DNA from 3 places in the Agrococcus jejuensis genome. Region 2 is predicted to be linked to each of the others. Evidence: predicted binding sites of a transcription regulator. Region 2 holds the regulator's gene; each other region holds the start of a gene.
The links. The regulator LexA, encoded in region 2, represses DNA repair genes until DNA is damaged. The targets are predictions, from matches to a motif close to TCGAACANNTGTTCGA.
Positions count from the first base shown of each region.

Region 1: BLQ67_RS17005 (hotdog fold thioesterase) is a predicted target of LexA. The motif match lies at 2,314-2,329, and genes of this name have one in related genera.
Region 3: BLQ67_RS15025 (HNH endonuclease signature motif containing protein) is a predicted target of LexA. The motif match lies at 1,343-1,358, and genes of this name have one in related genera.

Region 1 covers NZ_LT629695.1:1,492,341-1,499,075, reverse strand. Annotated here, with positions in the region: gene paaC (1,2-phenylacetyl-CoA epoxidase subunit PaaC) at 1-843, opposite strand, end outside; gene paaB (1,2-phenylacetyl-CoA epoxidase subunit PaaB) at 944-1,249, opposite strand; gene paaA (1,2-phenylacetyl-CoA epoxidase subunit PaaA) at 1,249-2,259, opposite strand; gene BLQ67_RS17005 (hotdog fold thioesterase) at 2,397-2,993, shown strand; gene paaK (phenylacetate--CoA ligase PaaK) at 3,107-4,435, shown strand; gene BLQ67_RS06930 (NAD(P)-dependent alcohol dehydrogenase) at 4,535-5,584, shown strand; gene BLQ67_RS06925 (TfoX/Sxy family protein) at 5,695-6,030, opposite strand; gene BLQ67_RS06920 (TetR/AcrR family transcriptional regulator) at 6,201-6,735, shown strand, end outside.
Region 2 covers NZ_LT629695.1:476,054-482,788, forward strand. Annotated here, with positions in the region: gene hisB (imidazoleglycerol-phosphate dehydratase HisB) at 1-346, opposite strand, end outside; gene BLQ67_RS02200 (histidinol-phosphate transaminase) at 348-1,436, opposite strand; gene BLQ67_RS02205 (LysM peptidoglycan-binding domain-containing protein) at 1,567-1,896, opposite strand; gene lexA (transcriptional repressor LexA) at 2,160-2,789, shown strand; gene metE (5-methyltetrahydropteroyltriglutamate--homocysteine S-methyltransferase) at 2,857-5,109, opposite strand; gene BLQ67_RS02220 (methylenetetrahydrofolate reductase) at 5,106-6,014, opposite strand; gene hflX (GTPase HflX) at 6,093-6,735, opposite strand, start outside.
Region 3 covers NZ_LT629695.1:3,158,986-3,165,720, reverse strand. Annotated here, with positions in the region: gene BLQ67_RS15025 (HNH endonuclease signature motif containing protein) at 1-1,303, opposite strand, end outside; gene BLQ67_RS15020 (fasciclin domain-containing protein) at 1,627-2,298, shown strand; gene moaA (GTP 3',8-cyclase MoaA) at 2,475-3,557, opposite strand; gene BLQ67_RS15010 (sulfate/molybdate ABC transporter ATP-binding protein) at 3,679-4,794, opposite strand; gene BLQ67_RS15005 (ABC transporter permease) at 4,770-5,591, opposite strand; gene modA (molybdate ABC transporter substrate-binding protein) at 5,588-6,382, opposite strand; gene BLQ67_RS14995 (TOBE domain-containing protein) at 6,386-6,735, opposite strand, start outside.

The sequences.
Region 1 (6,735 bases), 1.0 Mb from region 2:
CGTCGCCCCCGGGTGCGAGCGCGCGAGCACCTGCATCTCGGCGAGCAGGTAGCCCAGGCGCGTCGAGTGGCTGCCGCGGCGCCCGCCCGCCATCGACGGCTCGACGCTCGGCGTCTCGAGGCCTGCGGCGTCGAGGATCGCCTGGATGCGCGCCAGCACGGGCTCGCGCAGGGTCGAGGGGCGCACGGCGACGCCCTCGAGCCGATCGATCACCGGCTCGTCGCGGAACAGCTCGTCGACGAACGGCCACACGTCGACGAGCGACTGCTGGATGCGCTCGTGCGAGAGCTCCGTGCCGCCGCCGAGGCGCAGCATCCACTGCACGGCGTGGTCGAGGTGGTACGCGACCTCCTTCACCGACTTCGTGGCGATCGCCGCGAGCGCGGGGTCGGCGGAGTCGGCGAGGCGACGGTAGAGCTCGAGCTGGAACGCGGATGCGACGAGCTGCCGCGCGATCGTGTCGCCGAAGTGCCCGTTCGGCGCCTCGAAGAGCCACGCGCTGCGGAAGGCGGGCTCGTCGCGCCAGTACGCGAGGTCGTCCTCGGTGCGACCGTCGGCGGTGCCGGCGTAGCGCAGGAACGAGCGGGCGTGGCCGAGCACGTCGAGCCCGATGTTGCCGAGCGCGACGTCCTCCTCGAGCTCGGGGGCGCGCGAGATCCACCAGCCCAGCTGCTGGGCGAGGATGAGCGCGTCGTCGCCGAGCCACATGGCGTACTCGGCCGTGTCGGGCGTCGCGACGGCGCCGTCGGCGCCCGCGAGCTCGACGCTGAGCGCGAGCTCGTCGACGCTCACGTCGCCGTGCGTCTCCTCGCCCTCGACGCCCGTGCTGATGTCGTGGCTCATCGCGTCACCGCCCATCCGGTGATTGGCGACTCCTGCCACCGATTGGCGACTTCATCCGTGCCGAAGTCGCCAATCACTCCGGTCGCGCGCTCGGTGACGATCACAGGTGCTTCACGCCTTCGGTCTTCGTGTAGTAGATCGCGTGGCGGAAGTTCTTGCCCGCCGGGCTCTCGAACCACTCGCCCTTCTCGTCGGGGTCGCTCGTCGTGATGCCGTCGGCCGGCATCACCCAGATCGACACGCCCTCGCCGCGCCGCGTGTAGAGGTCGCGGGCGTTGCGGATGGCCATGGTCGCGTCGGGCGCGTGCAGCGAGCCCACGTGCACGTGGCTCAGGCCGCGATTCGCGCGCACGAAGACCTCCCACAGGGGCCAGGCCTCGGTGCCGAGCTCGCCGGGCGTGGCCATCAGGCGGCCGCCTGCTCGGTCGCCGCCGCCTGCTTCGTCGCGTAGGCGTGCGCCGCCTCGCGCACCCAGGCGCCGTCGTCGTGCGCCTGGCGGCGGTGCTGCAGGCGCTGCGCGTTGCACGGGCCGCGACCGGCGAGCACCTCGTGGAACTCCGTCCAGTCGATCTCGCTCATGTCGTACGCCTGCGTCTCGTCGTTCCAGCGCAGGTTCGGGTCGGGCAGCGTGAGGCCCAGCACCTCGGCCTGCGGCACGAGCATGCCGACGAAGCGCTGGCGCAGCTCGTCGTTCGAGAAGCGCTTGATGTTCCACGCCATCGACTGCGCCGAGTTCGGCGACTCGTCGTCGGGCGGGCCGAACATCATGAGCGACGGCCAGTACCAGCGGTCGACCGCATCCTGCGCCATCGCGTGCTGCGCATCCGTGCCCTGGCTCAGCTCGAGCAGGATCTCGAAGCCCTGGCGCTGGTGGAACGACTCCTCCTTGCAGATGCGCACCATCGCGCGGCCGTACGGGCCGTACGAGGCGCGGCACAGCGGCACCTGGTTGGCGATCGCGGCGCCGTCGACGAGCCAGCCGATGGCGCCCATGTCGGCCCACGTCGGCGTGGGGTAGTTGAAGATCGACGAGTAGCGGGCGCGGCCGGCGATGAGCTGGTCGGTCATCTCCTCGCGGCCGATGCCGAGCGTCTGCGCCGCGGAGTAGAGGTAGAGGCCGTGGCCCGCCTCGTCCTGCACCTTGGCCATGAGGATGGCCTTGCGCTTGAGGCTCGGCGCGCGCGTGATCCAGTTGGCCTCGGGCTGCATGCCGATGATCTCGGAGTGCGCGTGCTGCGAGATCTGCCGCACGAGCGTCTTGCGGTAGGCGGCGGGCATCCAGTCGCGCGGCTCGATGCGGCCGTCGGCCTCGATGAGCGCGTCGAACCGGGCTTGGCCGGCCTCGTCGATCGCGGCCTGCTCGGCGGTCGCTCGGGCATCGCCCTGAGCGCTCGCGGGGGCGAGGGGTGCGGTCATCGTCGACTCCTTCTTCGTCGATCGCGGATGCTCCTGGTCGGCCCGACTGGATTACCGAACGATCGTTCAGTTACTATAGCGGCACGACGCGATCCGGAACACCCCGGCCGCGGATGCTCGAGCACGAGGGAGTGCGGATGGCCGACGCAGCGACGACCCGAGCCGACGCCGAGCGCGCGGTCGGCGGGGCGGCATCCGATGCGTCCGCCGTCACCGCGCCCGACACGGGTCACGCATCCGCCCCCGACGCCTCGGGCCTCGACGACGCGTTCGACGGCGCCACCCCGGCGCCCGCAGCCGGCATCTCGGGCGACGCCGTCGCCGCGGCGCGCCCGCACACGCGGGCGATGCTGCAGCGCGACGCCGCCTCGGCCCTCCTGGGCATGCGCGTCGAGCGCGACGAGGACGGCCTCGCCGTCACGTCGATGGTCGTGCGCCCCGAGCTCACGAACGGGTTCGCCATCACCCACGGCGGCCTCGTGTTCGCGCTCGCCGACACGGCGTTCGCGATCGCATGCAACGACGGCGAGGCGATGACGGTGGCGCAGGGCGCCGACGTCACGTTCCTCAAGTCGACGCATCCCGGCCAGACGCTCACCGCCACCGCGGTGCGTCGCACGCAGCACGGCCGATCGGGCCTCTACGACGTGCAGGTCACCGACGAGACGGGCGACGTCGTGGCGGAGTTCCGCGGCCGCTCGTTCACCACCGCCCGCCCCCTCCCCACCCCTTGAGACCACCGACTGGGCACTTGATGTCCGCGAGTGGGCAGTAGATGTCGTGAGAACGCCCGAATGACAGCATCTAGTGCCCAGTCATCGACGAGACGCAGACGAAGGAGTCTGAGATGACGATCACGAACCCCGAGCGCACCCGCGTGGTCGCCGCGCCCGACGCCGACCGCGACCCCGAGGAGCGCCTGAGCCGCGCCGACCTCGAGGCGCTGCAGCTCGAGCGCCTGCAGCAGACGGTGCACCACGCCTACGCCAACGTGCCGCTGTACACGGCCAAGCTCGACGCCGCCGGCGTCGCCCCCGCCGACATCCGCACGCTCGCCGACGTCGCCCGCCTGCCGTTCACGACGAAGGCCGACCTGCGCGAGACGTACCCGTTCGGCATGTTCGCGGTGCCGATGGAGCAGGTGGCGCGCATCCACGCGTCGAGCGGCACGACCGGCAAGCCGACCGTCGTCGGCTACACGGCCGGCGACCTCGACCGCTGGGGCGACCTCGTGGCGCGCAGCCTGCGCGCCGCCGGCATCCGCCGCGGCATGAAGGTGCACAACGCGTACGGCTACGGCCTCTTCACCGGCGGGCTCGGCGCGCACGCGGGCATCGAGCGGCTCGGCGCGACCGTCATCCCCATGTCCGGCGGGCAGACCGCGCGCCAGGCGCAGCTCATCTGCGACTTCGAGCCCGACGCCATCCTCTGCACGCCCTCGTACCTGCTCACGATCGCGGATGCGCTCGAGGCGGCCGGCGTCGACCCGCGCTCCACGAGCCTCAAGGTCGCGGTGCTGGGCGCCGAGCCGTGGACGAACGAGATGCGCCGCGAGCTCGAGGAGCGCCTCGACATCGACGCCGTCGACATCTACGGCCTCTCGGAGGTCATGGGTCCCGGCGTCGGCAGCGAGTGCGTGGAGACGAAGGACGGCCCGCACATCTGGGAGGACCACTTCCTGCCCGAGATCATCGACGCCGACGGGGCGCCGCTGCCCGACGGCCAGGTCGGCGAGCTCGTGTTCACGTCGCTCACGAAGGAGGCGTTCCCCGTGCTGCGCTACCGCACGCGCGACCTCACGCGCCTGCTGCCCGGCTCGGGCCGCACGGGCATGCGCCGCATCGAGAAGATCACGGGCCGCAACGACGACATGATCATCCTGCGCGGCGTGAACCTGTTCCCGACGCAGATCGAGGAGATCGCGCTCGGCATCGACGACCTGTCGCCGCACTTCGTGCTCGAGCTGACGCGCAACGGGCGCATGGATGCGCTCACGGTCGGCATCGAGCCCGATCCGGAGGCGTCGGATGCGGCAGCCCAGGCCGCGGCCGACCTGCTGCAGCAGCGGGTGAAGGAGCGGATCGGCACGTCGGTGGCGGTGCGCCTCATCCAGCCCGGGCACCTGCCCCGCAGCGAGGGCAAGCTCAAGCGCGTCTACGACCTCCGCGAGCGTTGAGGGTCTCGGCCCGATGCGAGGTCGCATCGGGCCGAGACCATCAACCCTGCAGAGGCGTAGCCTGGCGGGTGGCCCACCGACGACCTTGGAGGCACCCCCGTGCGCGCGCTGCGATTCACCGACTGGAAGACGAAGCCCACCCTGCAGGACGTGGACCGGCCGACGCCCGGCCCCGGCGAGGTGCTGCTGAAGGTCGCGGGCGCGGGTGCGTGCCACTCCGACGTCGCCGCGTACGACGACTTCGAGGCCGCGACGGCGCCGAAGGGCATGACGCCCCCGTTCACGCTCGGCCACGAGACCTCCGGATGGGCCGAGGAGCTGGGTGAGGGCGTCACGGGCATCGCGCTCGGCGAGGCGTTCCTCGTCTACGGCCCCATCGGCTGCGGTCGCTGCGTGCCGTGCTCGAAGGGCCAGGACACGTACTGCGAGCGCGTCGCCGAGATGCCGTACCTCGCGACGGGCCTCGGCCGCGACGGCGGCATGGCCGAGTACGTCACCGTGCCCGCCCGCAACCTCGTGCCGCTCGGCGACGCCGACCCCGTGGCCGCCGCGCCGCTCGCCGACGCCGCGCTCACGCCGTACCACGCGATCTCGCTCGCCCTGCCGGTGCTCGCGAAGGGCGGGTCGACGGCGCTCGTCATCGGCCTCGGCGGTCTCGGCCAGATCGCCGTGCAGATCCTCACGGCCCTCACCGGCGCGACGGTCTACGTCACCGACCGCAAGCAGGATGCCGTCGACCGCGCCGTCGCGCGCGGCGCGATCGCGATCGACGCATCCGGCGACCAGGCCGCGCAGCTGCGCGAGGCCACGGGCGGCACGGGCGTGGATGCGGTCTTCGACCTCGTCGGCGCGACGCCGACGATCCAGCTCGGCCAGGCCGTGCTCGCGCGCGGCGGCCGCCTGTCGGTCGTGGGCATCGCCGGCGGCGAGGTGTCGTGGTCGTTCTTCACGAACCCCTACGAGGCCGTCATCACCAACACGTACTGGGGCTCGATCGCCGACCTGCACGAGGTCGTCGCGATGTACCAGCGCGGGCAGATCGTGCCCGACGTCGAGCGCTTCTCGCTCGAGGACGCCCCCGAGGCGTACCGCAGGCTCGAGGAGGGCACGCTCGACGCGCGCGCCGTCATCGTGCCGCACGCGGGCTGACGCGCGACCCGGCACCGCCCCCGGTTGCGTTTTGCAGGCGATTCCGCCTCTCGAGGGAGCATTCCCCTCAAGACCCGGAATCGCCTGCGAAACGCGACTGCTGCGACGGCTCACGCCTTCGGCGGCAGGTCCTCGACCGTCTCGACGCCGCGCTCGACCCACTCGGCGAGCGCGGCGTCGTCGTCGAGCACCGGGCCGGACATCAGCACCCACGTCCTCGTCGCGCTGCCGCGCATCACCATCTCGCCCGCGCCGTCGAGCGCGAGCAGCGCATCCCTGTCCTCCTCGCGCACCCGCACCATGAGGCTGCGGTGGCTCGTGACGCACACGGTCATGTGACCGTGCACGAGGAAGGCCAGGCCGCCGAACATGCGCTTCTCGTCGACCGGCTCGTGCGGCTCGAGCAGCGGGCGGATGCGGGCGACGAGCCCCTCGTCGATGGCCATGCGCCGAGCATGGCACCGACCGCCGACGTGCGGAACCCGTCCGGCTGGTGGTCTGCGTTTTGCAGGCGATTCCGGGTCCTGAGGGGAATGTTCCCTTGAAAGCCGGAATCACCTGCAAAACGCAAGCTCACCGAGCCCGGCCGGCACCCCGCATCCGGGAAGATGGACGGATGACCGACGTCGAGCAGCGCAGGGGACGCCCCGGGTACGACCGTGCCGGCATCCTCGCCGTCGCCGTGTCGGCGTTCATCGAGCACGGCTACGACGCGACGTCGATCGCGATGCTCGCCGAGCGGCTCGGGCTGTCGAAGTCGGCGATCTACCACCACTTCGCGTCGAAGGAGGCGCTGCTCGCAGCGGCGCTCGACCAGGCGCTCGGTGGGCTCGAAGCCGTCGTCATCGAGTCGGAGGCGCTCGGTGGCCCCGCCGAGGATCGCCTCGCGCACGTGCTGCGCGGCGCCGTGCACGTGCTCGTCGACCGGCTCTCGGAGGTCACGCTGCTGCTGCGCGTGCGCGGCAACACCGACGTCGAGCGCGACGCCGTGCGCCGCCGCCGCGCGTTCGACCGCGCGATGCAGGCGCTCGTGCGCGAGGCGCAGGATGCGGGCGCCGTGCGCGCCGACGTGGATGCGCGCATCGTCGAGCGCCTGCTGTTCGGCATGGTGAACTCGATCGTCGAGTGGTACCGGCCGGGCGGTCCCGAGG
Region 2 (6,735 bases):
GGCGGCCGGACAGGTCGACGACGGCGCGCGCGAGCGCCTCGTCGAGCGGCACGGTCGCGTCGCCGTAGCGGCGGATGCCGGCCTTGTCGCCGAGGGCCTCGCCGAGCGCGAGGCCGAAGGCGATCGCGGTGTCCTCGACCGTGTGGTGCGCGTCGATGTCGGTGTCGCCCGTCGCCACGACCTTGAGGTCGATGAGCGAGTGCTTCGACAGCGCCGTGAGCATGTGGTCGTAGAACGGCACGGTCGTCGAGATCTCGCTCGCGCCGGTGCCGTCGAGGTCCAGCTCGAGCTCGATGGATGACTCGCTCGTCGTGCGAACGATGCGTGCAGTGCGCATGGTCTCGATCCTACGGTCGTGCGGAGGGCGCGAAGCGCGCCACGGAGGCCAGGAACGCGTCGGTCTCGGCGGGCGTGCCCGCCGTGACGCGCAGCGTGTGCGGGATGCCGACGTCGCGGATGAGCACGCCGTCGGCGAGCATCCCGTCGAACGCGGCGTGCGGGTCGGCGAGCCCGCCGAACAGCACGAAGTTCGCATCCGACGCGTACGGCTCGAAGCCCATCGCGGCGAGCTCGGCGACGATGCGGTCGCGCTGCACGCGCAGCTCGTCGACGCGGGCGAGCATCGTCGGGGCGTGACGCAGCGCCGCGAGGGCAGCCGCCTGCGTCAGCGCCGACAGGTGGTACGGCAGGCGCACGAGGCGCAGCGCGTCGACGACCGCCGGGTCGGCGGCCAGGTAGCCCACGCGCACGCCCGCGTACGCGAACGCCTTGCTCATCGTGCGGGACACGATGAGGCGCTCGAAGCGCGGCAGCAGCGCGAGCGCGGTCTGCGCGCGGTCGTGCGCGAACTCCGCGTAGGCCTCGTCGACGAGCACCATGCCGCGCGCGGCCTCGCACGCCGCCTCGATGACGTCGAGCGACAGCGCCGTGCCCGTGGGGTTGTTGGGCGCGCAGAGGAACACGATGTCGGGGTCGTGCCGCTCGATCGCGGCGACGACCGTCGCGGCGTCGAGCGTGAAGTCGTCGGCGCGCGGCTCGGCGACGTACGTCGCGCCCACGCCCTGCGCCAGCAGCGGGTACATCGAGTAGGTCGGCGCGAACGACAGCAGCGAGCGGCCGGGGCCGCCGAACGCCTGCAGCACGTGCTGCAGCACCTCGTTCGAGCCGTTCGCCGCCCAGATGGACTCGGCCGTCAGGCCGTGGCCCAGGTAGCCGGCGAACGCCTCGCGCAGCTCGGTGAACTCCCGGTCCGGGTAGCGATGCACGCCTGCGATCGCCTCGCGCACCGACGCCACGACGTCGGCGATCACGACGTCGGCGATGGGGAACGCGTTCTCGTTGACGTTGAGCCGCACGGGCACGTCGAGCTGCGGCGCCCCGTAGGGCACGCGGCCGACGAGGTCGTCGCGGAGCGGGAGGTCGTCGAGCGATGCCACCCGACCAGCCTAGGCGCGGGCACGTGCCGCGACGGACAGGCGGCAAGCGCCGCAGCGCGCTGCCCGAACGCGACGGCGCCCCATCCCCTGCACGGGATGGGGCGCCGAGATCGCGGCCTGCGGTGCGCTGCTAGCGCGTGTACTCAGCCGGGATCGCCAGCTGCTGACCGGGCTGGATCGCGCCGCCGATGTCGTTGAGGCTCTGGATGTCGGCGATGACCTCGCGCGGGTCGGCGTCGGGGGCGACGGCCGAGGCGATCGACCACAGCGTCTCGCCCGGCTGCACGACGATCGACTCGTGCACGACGGTCGAGGCCTCGAGGCCTGCCGTGGCCGTGGTGGCCTGCAGCGCACCGAGCGCCGCGAGCACCAGCACGGGTGCGGCGACGACGATGGCGAGCGCGCGGCGACCACGCGCGGTGATGCGCAGCTGGGGGGCCTGGATGGCGATCGCGGTCATGGTGTGCTCCTCGTCTGGATCGGATCGCGGGTGCGGCGCTCGGCCGGGAGCGCTGCACCCGCGTTCCATGATTCGAACGTACCTTCGGATCATCCGTTCGTCAAGACTCGGATTCCGCCGGATTCCTGGGCGACACGCTCGAACATCCGTACCCTTTCGAACATTCCGTCGGATACGCTTTCGAACGAGGCACAGGCTGTTCTCGAACGAGGACGAGTCAATCGGCGACCACCGACACGGTCGCGCGGAGAGGACGACGGACCATGGCACAGCGGCAGCTCACCGAGAAGCAGGAGGCGATCCTGCGCTGCATCCAGCAGTCCGTCAAGCAGCGCGGCTACCCGCCGAGCTACCGCGAGATCGGCGACGCCGTGGGCCTCTCGTCGCTCTCGAGCGTCACGCACCAGCTCGGCCAGCTCGAGCTCGCGGGCGCCATCCGCCGCGACCCCGCTCGTCCCCGCGCCATCGAGGTGCTCGTCGAGTCCGACGACTCCGCCGACGGCGCCGGTGCCGACGCCACGGCGTTCGTGCCGCTCGTCGGCCGCATCGCGGCCGGCGTGCCCATCACGGCAGAGCAGCAGGTCGAGGAGGTCTTCCCCCTCCCCCGCTCGCTCGTCGGAGGCGGCGACGACCTCTTCATGCTCAAGGTCGTCGGCGAGTCGATGATCGACGCCGCGATCTGCGACGGCGACTGGGTCGTCGTCAAGCAGCAGCAGACCGCCGAGAACGGCGACATCGTCGCGGCGATGCTCGACGAGGAGGCCACCGTCAAGGTCTTCCGCCAGCGCGACGGCCACACGTGGCTGCTCCCCCGCAACTCCGCCTTCGAGCCCATCCTCGGCGACGACGCCGTCGTGCTGGGTCGCGTCGTCGCGGTGCTGCGGTCCGTCTGACCTCGCGCACGCGACGGAGGCCGGCTGGGGATCCCCAGCCGGCCTCTCGTCGTGCATGCGCCTGCGCTCAGACGGTCGCGCCGATCCGCTCGCGCGCCCGCTCCGCCGCGGCGACGAGGCGCTCGAGCGACGCCTCCGTCTCGGCGTAGCCGCGGGTCTTGAGCCCGCAGTCGGGGTTGACCCACAGCCGCCCCGCGGGGATGCCCGCCGTGGCCGTCGCGAGCAGCTCGTCGAGCTCGTCGGCGCCGGGCACGCGCGGCGAGTGGATGTCCCACACGCCGGGCCCGATGCCGCGCGGGTAGCCGTGGCCGGCGATGTCGTCGACGATCTCCATGCGGCTGCGCGCGGCCTCGATGCTCGTGACGTCGGCGTCGAGCCCGTCGATCGCGTCGATGATCGAGCCGAACTCCGAGTAGCAGAGGTGCGTGTGCACCTGCGTGCCCGGCGCCGCCCCTCCCGTGGCGATGCGGAAGGCGCGCACCGACCAGTCGAGGTAGTCGGCGCGGCGGTGCTCCTCGAGCGGCAGCAGCTCGCGCAGCGCCGGCTCGTCGACCTGCACGATGCGCGTGCCCGCCGCCTCGAGGTCGGTCACCTCGTCGCGCAGCGCGAACGCGACCTGCGCGGCGGTGTCGGCGAGCGGCTGGTCGTCGCGCACGAACGACCAGGCGAGGATCGTGACGGGGCCCGTGAGCATGCCCTTGACCGGCTTGGCCGTGAGCGACTGCGCGTAGGCGGTCCACGGCACCGTGATGGGCGCGGGGCGCGCGACGTCGCCCCAGAGGATCGAGGGGCGGGTGCAGCGCGAGCCGTACGACTGCACCCAGCCGTGCGCCGTCGCCGCGAAGCCGTCGAGCGACTCGGCGAAGTACTGCACCATGTCGTTGCGCTCGGGCTCGCCGTGCACGAGCACGTCGAGGCCCAGGCGCTCCTGCAGCGCGACGACGTCGCGGATCTCGGCCTCCATCGCGGCGCGGTAGCCGGCGTCGTCGAGCTCGCCCCTCGCGTGGGCGGCGCGGGCGCGGCGGATGTCGCCCGTCTGCGGGAAGGATCCGATCGTCGTCGTGGGCAGCGCGGGCAGCACGATGTCGGCCTGCGCCGCGACGCGCTCGTCGTAGGCGACGCGCTCGGCGTCGCCCGCCGACGCGGCGGCGACGCGATCGCGCACCACGCCGTCGGCGACGCCGGGGGCGACGCGGCGGGCGGCGAGCGCATCCCGAGCCCGGCCGAGCGCCGCCGACTCGTCGGCACCCGAGAGCGCCGAGGCGAGCGTCACGACCTCGGCGACCTTCTGGTCGGCGAACGCGAGCCATGAGCGCAGCTCGTCCGAGAGCGTCGTCTCGCGGTCGACGTCGTGCGGCACGTGGAGCAGCGACGTCGACGTGCCGACCACGACGTGCGCGTCGATGCCGCGCAGCGTCTCGAGTGCGGCGTCGAGGTCGGTGCGCCACACGTTGCGGCCACCGACGACGCCCGCGACGACCGTGCCGCCGATCGCGGGCACCGAGCCGCGCACGAGGTCCACGGCCACGGCGTCGGCGAGCGGCGCGAGCGCCTCGACGCGGCCCGAGGCGTCGCCGTTCGGCACGGCGAGCAGGATGCGCACCCCCGTGCCGCGCACGGCCTCGAGCCCCGCGCGCACGGCGGCCTCGACCTCGGCGCGCGAGACGTGGCCCCAGTCGCCGACGAGCGCGGGCTCGTCGATCTGCAGCCAGGGCGCGCCGGCCTCGGCGAGCGCCTCCGCGAGGGCGCGGTAGGCGGGCACGAGGCGGTCGACGAGCTCGATGGGGCGCACGCCGCCGCCCGTCGCGAGCGTCAGCAGCGTCGCGGGTCCGACGATCGAGGGGCGCGTGACGACGCCGGCGTCGCGCACGGCGGCGAAGCGCTCGACGATGCGGCGGTCCTGCAGCGCGAACGTCGACGCGGCGTCGAGCTCGGGCACGAGGTAGTGGTAGTTCGAGTCGAGCCACTTCGTCATCTCGAGCGGCGGCACGTCGCCCTCGCCGCGTGCGAGCAGCCACTCGTGCGCGAGCGACACGGGGCCGGCGGGCACGACGTCGCGCAGGCGCGGCGGCACGGCGCCGAGGGTGATGGCGGCGTCGAGCACGTGGTCGTAGTGCGCCCACTCGCCGGGCACGGCGGCGTCGCCGACGAGGCCGAGGTCGACGAGGCGGCGCGCGTCGGCGACGCGGATCTCGTGCGCGCGCTCGTGGAACGCGGCATCGTCGATCGCGCCGCGCCAATGCTGCTCGAGCGCGCGCTTGAGGTCGCGGTCGCGGCCGATGCGGGGGTAGCCGAGGATCGTGGCTGCGGGAAGGGTCATGCGGATGCTCCAGCGATCGAGCCGACGCCGCGCAGCACCTCGAGCGCGGCGCGATGGCGGTTGAAGGTGTACAGGTGGACGCTCGGTGCGAGGTGTCGCAGCTCGTCGACGAGCGCGACGGTCGCATCGATGCCGATGCGCTCGGCGTCCTCCGGCGAGGCGCCGTCGAGCGCCGCGAGCAGGGCGGCCGGCGGCCGCTCGTTCGCGAGCTCGGCCGCGCGCACGAGGCGGCGCGCGGAGTCGGGGATGATGATGCCCGGCACGATCGGGATCGTGATGCCGCGCGAGCGCGCGAGGTCGACGAACCGCTCGTAGTCGTACGGGTCGAAGAACAGCTGCGTGATCGCCAACGTCGCGCCCGCCGCCTGCTTGGCGAGCAGCGCATCCACGTCGTGGCGCGCCGAGCCCGCACCCGAGCCGGGGTGGCCGTTGGGGAAGGCCGCGACGGCCACCTCGACCGCGCGCGGCCGCTCGGCGACGACGCTGCGGCCCTCGCGACCGATCTCGCGGTACGGTGCGCGCTCGGCCTCGACGCGCTGGATGAGCTGCACGAGCTCGCTCGCCGAGCCGAGGTCGCCGAGCGGCGCCCCGTCGACGGGCGGGTCGCCGCGGAGCGCGAGGAAGCGCGTGATGCCCGCGTCGAGGAAGTCGCGCACGAGCACGCTCGCCTCGCGCACCGTGAGGCCGACGCACGTGAGGTGCGCCATGGGGCGGGCGTCGGCGGCGAGCAGCTGGCGCAGCACCGCGAGGGAGCCGTCGCGCGTCGAGCCGCTGGCGCCGTACGTCACCGAGACGAACGACGGGCCTGCGGCGACGAGGCGCGCGAGCGAGTCGTCGAGCGTGTCCGTCGCCGACGCGTCGCGCGGCGGGAACAGCTCGAAGGAGAACGGGAGACAGTGCGACATCGCAGGCGAACGTAGCGACGCCCGCCCCTCGAGCAGAAGGGGCGGGCGTCGCGGGGCGTCGCACGACGACGCGGGGCGTCACACGACGACGCGGAACTCCTCGAGCCCGTCCACGGCATCCTCGGTCACGAGCACGTCGACGCGCGTGCCGGTCGCCTCGTACGTCTCGCGCTCGACCGTGAAGCGGTCGTGCAGTCGCGAGACGACGTCGCCGCGGTCGAACGGCACGAGCAGCGCCATCGCGACCGTGGGCCGCGGCAGCAGCTCGGCGATGCGCTCGCGCAGCTCGTCGACGCCCATGCCCGTACGCGCCGACACGAACACCGCCGTCGGCACGAGGCCGCGCAGCACGAGCAGGTCGTCGTCGGAGACGAGGTCGGCCTTGTTGAACGCGACGATCTCGGGGATGTCGCGCGCACCGGTCTCGCCGATGACCTCCCGCACGGTCGCGAGCTGCGCGGCGGGGTCGGGGTGGCTCGCGTCGACGACGTGCACGATGACGTCGGACTCGCCGACCTCCTCGAGCGTCGAGCGGAACGCCTCGACGAGCTGGTGCGGCAGGTTGCGCACGAAGCCGACGGTGTCGGCGAGCGTGTAGAGGCGTCCGTCGGGCGTCTCGGTGCGGCGCACCGTCGCATCCAGCGTCGCGAACAGGGCGTTCTCGACGAGCACGCCCGCGTTCGTGAGGCGGTTGAGCAGGCTCGACTTGCCGGCGTTCGTG
Region 3 (6,735 bases), 720 kb from region 2:
GGTGCACCTCGGTGTGGTGGTGCTGGCAGAGCAGGATGCCGTTGTCGACGTCGGTATGGCCGCCGTGGGACCAGAGAGCGATGTGATGCGTCTCGCACCAGCCGGGTGGGGCGGTGCAGCCCGGGGCTCGGCAGTGGCGGTCGCGCGCGACGATCGCGCGACGCTGCGACTTCGTGAAGAGTCGTTGCCTGCGTCCCATGCGCAGCGGATGCCCCTGCTCGTCCTGCACGACCGTCTGCACGAACGCATCGCACAGGTACCGGGCAGCGATCGACACGGGCACGGTGTCGCCGGTGCGGGACAGGGTCGGGAGGTCGTCGAGCGTCGTCGCGGGCTCACCGCGGAGCACGCCGGCCGCGACCGTGATGGTGAGCGTCGGAGCCTCGCCGCAGACGCGCGGTGCCGACGACTCGGCGTGGCGGCTGACGATCGCCACGAACGCGTCGAGGCGCTTCTGGCCCATGCTGCGGTCGTCGACGGGCTGCTCGACGGGGCTGCCGTCGGCGTCGAGCGCGGGCACGTCTGCCGTGGGCTCGTCGGTCGCGCCGCAGGCGTCGTCGAAGGTGACGCGGCGAGGCTTGACCTCGGCGTCGAAGCACGCCGCGATCACCTCGCCCTGCTCGGCGGTGGCCAGGAACTCGCCCTTCCACATGCCATCGCGTCGCCGCCCCATGCGCAGGAAGCGGTCGGCGAGCTGCTGCTCGAACCGCGGCTCGTCGCCGTCCGGGTCGATGTGGTCGAGGCACCGCTTCGCGAGCAGCGCGAGCGTCTCAGGCACGGCCGGCTCGACGTCGTCGACGTGCGTGCCGCAGCCGACCGCGACGAGGAGCCGCTCGGCCTCCTCGACGTCCTCCACCGACGCACGACCGCCATCGCGGTCCAGGCCCGACGTGATCGCGTGCGCCTGCGGCACGGACAGCCACCCCTGCGCGAGCGCATCGGCGACCGACGGGTACCGGACCGGGATCGATCCACCCGAGATCGCGACGGCCTCGCTCGTGGCGGCAGCGACGGCGCAGAGCCGCTTCGCCTCCGACCAACGGACGCCGATCTTCGACTGCAGCATCCGCTCGACCGACCCGTAGCCGGCACGACGCACCAACGACTCGTCCGCCGGGCGGTGCTCCGACCTCGCGGCGGCCTCCGCAGCAGCCCGCACCATCGCGGCATCCAGCGCGCGAATGCGAGCGGCGAGCTCGTCGATCGAGACGAGCAGCTCGGCATCCGGCAGCGACGAGAAGGCGATCTCGCGGGCGATCAGGCCATCGACGACTCCCGTCTCGACCTGCCCCTGATCGCGCATCCCGTCACCGCCTTCCGATGCATCCAGGATACCATCGATTCGAACATATGTTCGAAGCATCTGGCGGGTGTGGAGAACGCGATGGAGCCGGCACTCGGGAGGCGAGGACGCATAGGCCAAGCACGACGGGGACGCGAGGACAGGAGGCATCCCCGCCGTGCATCAGTCCTTCGGAGCCCGACGCACCGAGGATGGATCCCGCGCGCGAACGCAGACGGACCCCGGATCATTCCAATCCATGTCGCCGTGCGTGACGAAGCCTTCACAGCCCCGGCGAACGTCGGGAGACCGTTCCAGTGATGGACAGTGGAAGGAGAGCTGTGATGCTCACCCGTAGGAACCCGCTCACCGCAGGACTCGTGCTGGCAGGCGTCGCGACGTTCGCGCTCGTCGGCTGCTCGACCGGCACCTCCGACAGCGGCTCGTCCGAGTCGTCGGCCCCCGAGACCTCGGCCTCGGAGGCTCCTGAGACGTCGGCCGCGGCCGACCCCGCAGCGAACCTCGTCGGCTCCGGCTGCGCCGCGTACGCGGAGGCAGTGCCGGACGGCTCCGGCTCGGTCGAGGGCATGGCCCAGGACCCGGTCGCGGTCGCGGCCTCCAACAACCCGCTCCTCACGACGCTCACGGCGGCCGTGTCGGGTGGCCTGAACCCCGACGTCAACCTCGTGGACACGCTCAACGGCGACGAGTTCACCGTCTTCGCTCCGGTCGACGACGCCTTCGCGGCGCTGCCGGCTGACACGGTCGCTGCGCTGCAGACGCCCGAGGGTGCTGCGACGCTGACCTCGGTGCTGACGTACCACGTCATCCCCGGCCAGATCGCTCCCGACGACATCGACGGCGAGCACACCACGGTCAACGGCGCGACCCTCACGGTCGAGGGCTCGGGCGACAACATCACGGTGAACGGCACCGCGGCAGTCATCTGCGGCGGCGTCCAGACGGCGAACGCGACCGTCTACCTCATCGACTCGGTGCTGATGCCCCCGATGTGATCGGGCACCCGATCCTCGGATCGGTTCGGATCGATCGTCAGATCGACACGGGAGATGCGACGGGGTCGGCCTTCGGGCCGGCCCCGTCGTTCGTGCGTGCGGCGGCATCCGCGGGCGGCCGAAGGGCAGGCGGATGCCGTCCTCGCGTGGCAAGGACGGGCGGGGATGCGCGCGGCTCAGCCGCCGATGGCGTTCATGCCACGCGCGGGCTGCAGGAAGCCCGGGTCGTCGATGGCATGGCCGGGCAGCTTGCCGCGGATGCAGGCGCGCAGCACGGCGTCGATCGCCGCGTCGGTGGACGCGTCGCCGCGCAGCACCGGCAGCAGGTCGTACTCGCTCGTCGAGAACAGGCAGTTGCGCAGCTGGCCGTCGGCCGTGAGACGCAGACGGTCGCAGTCACCGCAGAACGGGGCCGTGACCGAGGCGATGACGCCAACGGTGCAGGGCTCGCCGTCGCTCGTCGTCTCCCCCGCGAGCGTCCAGCGCTCCGCGGGAGCACCGCCGCGGCCGGGCACGGGCTCGAGGTCCCAGCGCGCCGAGAGCGTCTCGAGGATCTCCTCGCGCGTCACCATCGTCGCGCGATCCCACGTGTGGCCGGCGTCGAGCGGCATCTGCTCGATGAAGCGCAGCTGCGCGTCGTGCGCGATCGCGAACGCGACGAGGTCGACGAGCTCGTCGTCGTTGACGCCGCGCATGGCGACGGCGTTGAGCTTGAGCGGACGCAGTCCCGACGCGCGCGCGGCCTCGATGCCCTCGAGCACGTCGTCGAGCCGATCGCGTCGCGTGAGCGTCGCGAACCGCTCGCGATCGATGGTGTCGATCGAGATGTTGAGGCGGCGCAGCCCCGCGTCGACGAGCGACGGCAGCAGCTCCTTGAGGCGGATGCCGTTCGTCGTCATCGCCACGTGCAGCGGCTCGCCGTCGACGCCGCGGATGCGCGCGAGCCGGTCGACGACCTCGACGATGTCGGGGCGCAGCAGCGGCTCGCCGCCCGTGAGCCGCAGCGTCGTGATGCCCGCGGCGGCCGCGACGCGCGCGACGCGCTCGATCTCGTCGAGCGTGAGGATGCTCGTACGGGCGAGCCACTCCATGCCCTGCTCGGGCATGCAGTAGGTGCAGCGCAGCGAGCAGCGGTCGGTGAGCGAGATGCGCAGGTCGCGGTGCACGCGGCCGAAGCCGTCGACGAGCGGTCCGGAGGCGCCCTCGTCGCCGGGCAGGATGCTGGGGCGACGCCCGATCGAGACCGGCGTCGCCGTCACGGGCGGCGCTCCTGTTGCATCCTCCGACGCTACTGGCCGAGTCGCATGGCGACGAGAGGCTGGCGGGGCTTCCGCCGATGGCAGAACCGGCAATCCGGTCGCCCGGTCGTTCCGCAGCGCGTCACGCCGCGAGGAGCCGCACCGCCCGCGGGTCGACCGACAACGTCACGGCGACGCCGGGCGCGAGACCCAGGTCGGCAGCGTGCGAGACGGCGAGCTCGGCCGACACGAGCTGGCCGTGGGCATCCGCCACGACGCGGACGCCGCCGAGCGTCGCCTCGAGCCGCGCGACGCGCGCAGGCCACGCGGACGCATCGTCGGCGGAGGCGTCGACCCTCGTCCGCACGTCCACTGCCGAGGGCGCGAACACCGCCACGAGCGGCTGCCCCTCCTGCACGGCAGCGTCGACGCGCGCCCCGTCGACCGCGGGCAGCGCGACGTCGCCCGCGGCCGACGCCCATCCTCCGCCGCGCGCGACGCCCTCGAGGCGGTTCACGCCGGCGATCGCGGCGGCGAAGCGCGTCGCGGGTGCCCCGAGGACCACTCGCACCGCGCCTTGCTGCACGATCCGCCCGCCCTCCACGACGACGAGCCGGTCGGCGAGCGTCACGGCGTCGATCGCGTCGTGCGTCACGACGACGGTCGTGCTGCCCGTCGCACGCACCTGCTCGGCGAGCACCGAGCGGATGTCGGCGGCCGTCTCGGGGTCGAGCGACGTCAGCGGCTCGTCGAGCAGCAGCGCCTGCGGCGCCGCCGCGAGGGCGCGAGCGAGCGCGACGCGCTGCTGCTGCCCGCCGGACAGCCGATCGGGCCGTCGGTCTCCAGCCCCTCCGAGCCCGACGCGCTCGAGCCACGTCGCGGCATCCGCCCTCGCCCGTGCGCCGCGACTGCCGCCGACGTGCAGCGCGAACGCCACGTTCTCGAGCGCCGTGAGGTGCGGGAAGAGCCGCGGGTCCTGGCCGAGCAGCACGACGCCGCGGTGCATGGGCGCGACGTGCCCGCGCCGCGTCCCGTCGTCGAGCACCGCGTCGCCCAGGCGGATGCGACCGCCCGTCGGGCGCACGAGCCCCGCGAGCGCGCCGAGCAGCGTCGACTTGCCTGCGCCGCTCGGTCCCATGACCGCGACGACCTCGCCCGCGTCGACGCGGATCGCCGCGTCGAGCGTGAACTCGCGCCGCGCCACGACGACGTGCGCGTCGAGCGCCGCCGCCGTCATCGCGCGGCTCCCGGACGCCACGCGCGCACGAGCAGCAGCACCGCGACCGAGGTGGCGAGCAGCAGCAGCGACAGCGCGACCGCCGTGCCCTGCGAGACGCCCGCGCCGTTGAACGCCGTGTAGATGGCGAGCGGCATCGTCTGCGTCGTGCCCGGTGCGTTGCCTGCGAAGAGCGCCGTCGCGCCGAACTCGCCGATCGCGCGGGCGAAGCAGAGGATGACGCCGGCGACGAGGCCGGGCGCCGCGAGCGGCAGGGTGATGCGCAGCAGGATGCGCCAGCGACCAGCACCGAGCGCCGCCGCCGCCTGCTCGTAGCCGACGCCGACCGACCGCAGCGACCCCTCGACCGCGAGCACGAGGAAGGGCAGCGCGACGAACGTCTGCGCGAGCACGACGGCGGGCGTCGAGAACGGGATGCGGATGCCCCACTCGGCGAGCAGCGGGCCGAGCCAGCCCGTGCGGCCGAACAGGAAGAGCAGCGCGACGCCGCCGACCATGGGTGGCAGCACGAGCGGCACCGTCACGACCGCGCGCAGCAGCGCCGCCACGCGGTCGCCGGATCGTGCGATGCAGAGGGCGATGGGCACGCCCAGCACGACGCACAGCAGCGTCGCGACGAGCCCGGTCTGCAGCGAGAGCCCGAGCGCCGAGAGCGCGGCGGGCGCCGTGACGTCGGCGACGAGCGTCGACCACTCGACGCGTCCGACGAGCGCGAGCAGCGGCACGACGAGCAGGGCGAGGCCGAGCGCGGCCGGGACGAGCAGCACCTGCGGCACGAAGCCGCGCGGCACGCTCGCGTCGCGCTCGGCGCGACTCACGGTGCGCCGAAGCCGAGCTCGGCGAGCACGGCCTGGCCCTCGTCGCTGCGCACGAACTCGACGAACGCGGCAGCCGCATCCGGGTTGGCCGCGTCGTCGAGCGCGACGAGCGGGTAGGTGTTCACGACGGCGTCGGCGCCCTCCGTCTCGACGGTCTCGACGTCGTCGGTCGTGGCGGCGTCGGTCACGTAGACGAGGCCCGCGTCGGCCTCGCCCGTCGCGACCTTCGTGAGCACGGCCGTGACGTTCTGCTCGGCGCTGTCGATGGCCGCCGTGACGCCCGCGGCCTCGAGCAGGCGCTCGGAGGCGGCGCCGCAGGGCACCTCGGGCGCGCAGAGCACGACCGTGAGGTCGGGGTCGGCGAGGTCCTCGAGCCCCTCCACACCGCCGGGGTTGCCCGCGGGCACGACGAGCACGAGCGTGTTCGTCGCGAACGCCTGCGGGTCGGCGGCGAGGCCCGCGTCGACGACGCGCTGCATGTTCGCCTCGTCGGCCGAGGCGAACACGTCGACGGGCGCGCCCTCCTCGATCTGGGTCGCGAGCGTCGACGACCCGTCGTAGGTGATGGGCTGCACGTCGACGCCGGGGTGCAGCGCCTCGAACTCGACGGCGAGCTCGTCGAACGCGGCGGTGAGCGACGCGGCGGCGAAGATCGTGAGCTCGCCAGAGAGGCCATCGTCGGATGCGGCCGGCTCGGTGGAGCCGTCGGGCGCCGCGTCGCCGCTGGCGCAGCCGGCGAGCACGAGGGCAGCGAGGGCGATGCCTGCCGAGGAGAGTCGGGAGATGCGCATGGGTCAGCCCTTCGGTGCTTCGACGATGACGGTGGTGGCCTTCACGATTGCGACGGCCAGGGATCCTGGGGCGAGCGCGAGCTCGTCGACGGCCTCCGCCGACATGAGCGACACCACGCGGTGCGGGCCGGCCTGGATGTCGACCTGCGCCATGACGCCGTCGCGCTGCACGCGCGTCACGAGGCCCACGAACCGATTGCGGGCGCTCGAGAGCGTCGACGACGGATCGTCGGCGGCCTTCGCGAGCTCGACGGCGTGCGCCGCGAGCGCCGCGCCGGGGATGCGCGCGGGGCTGTCGCCGGTCGTCGGCAGCGTGCCGTGGTCGATCCAACGGCGCACGGTGTCGTCGCTCA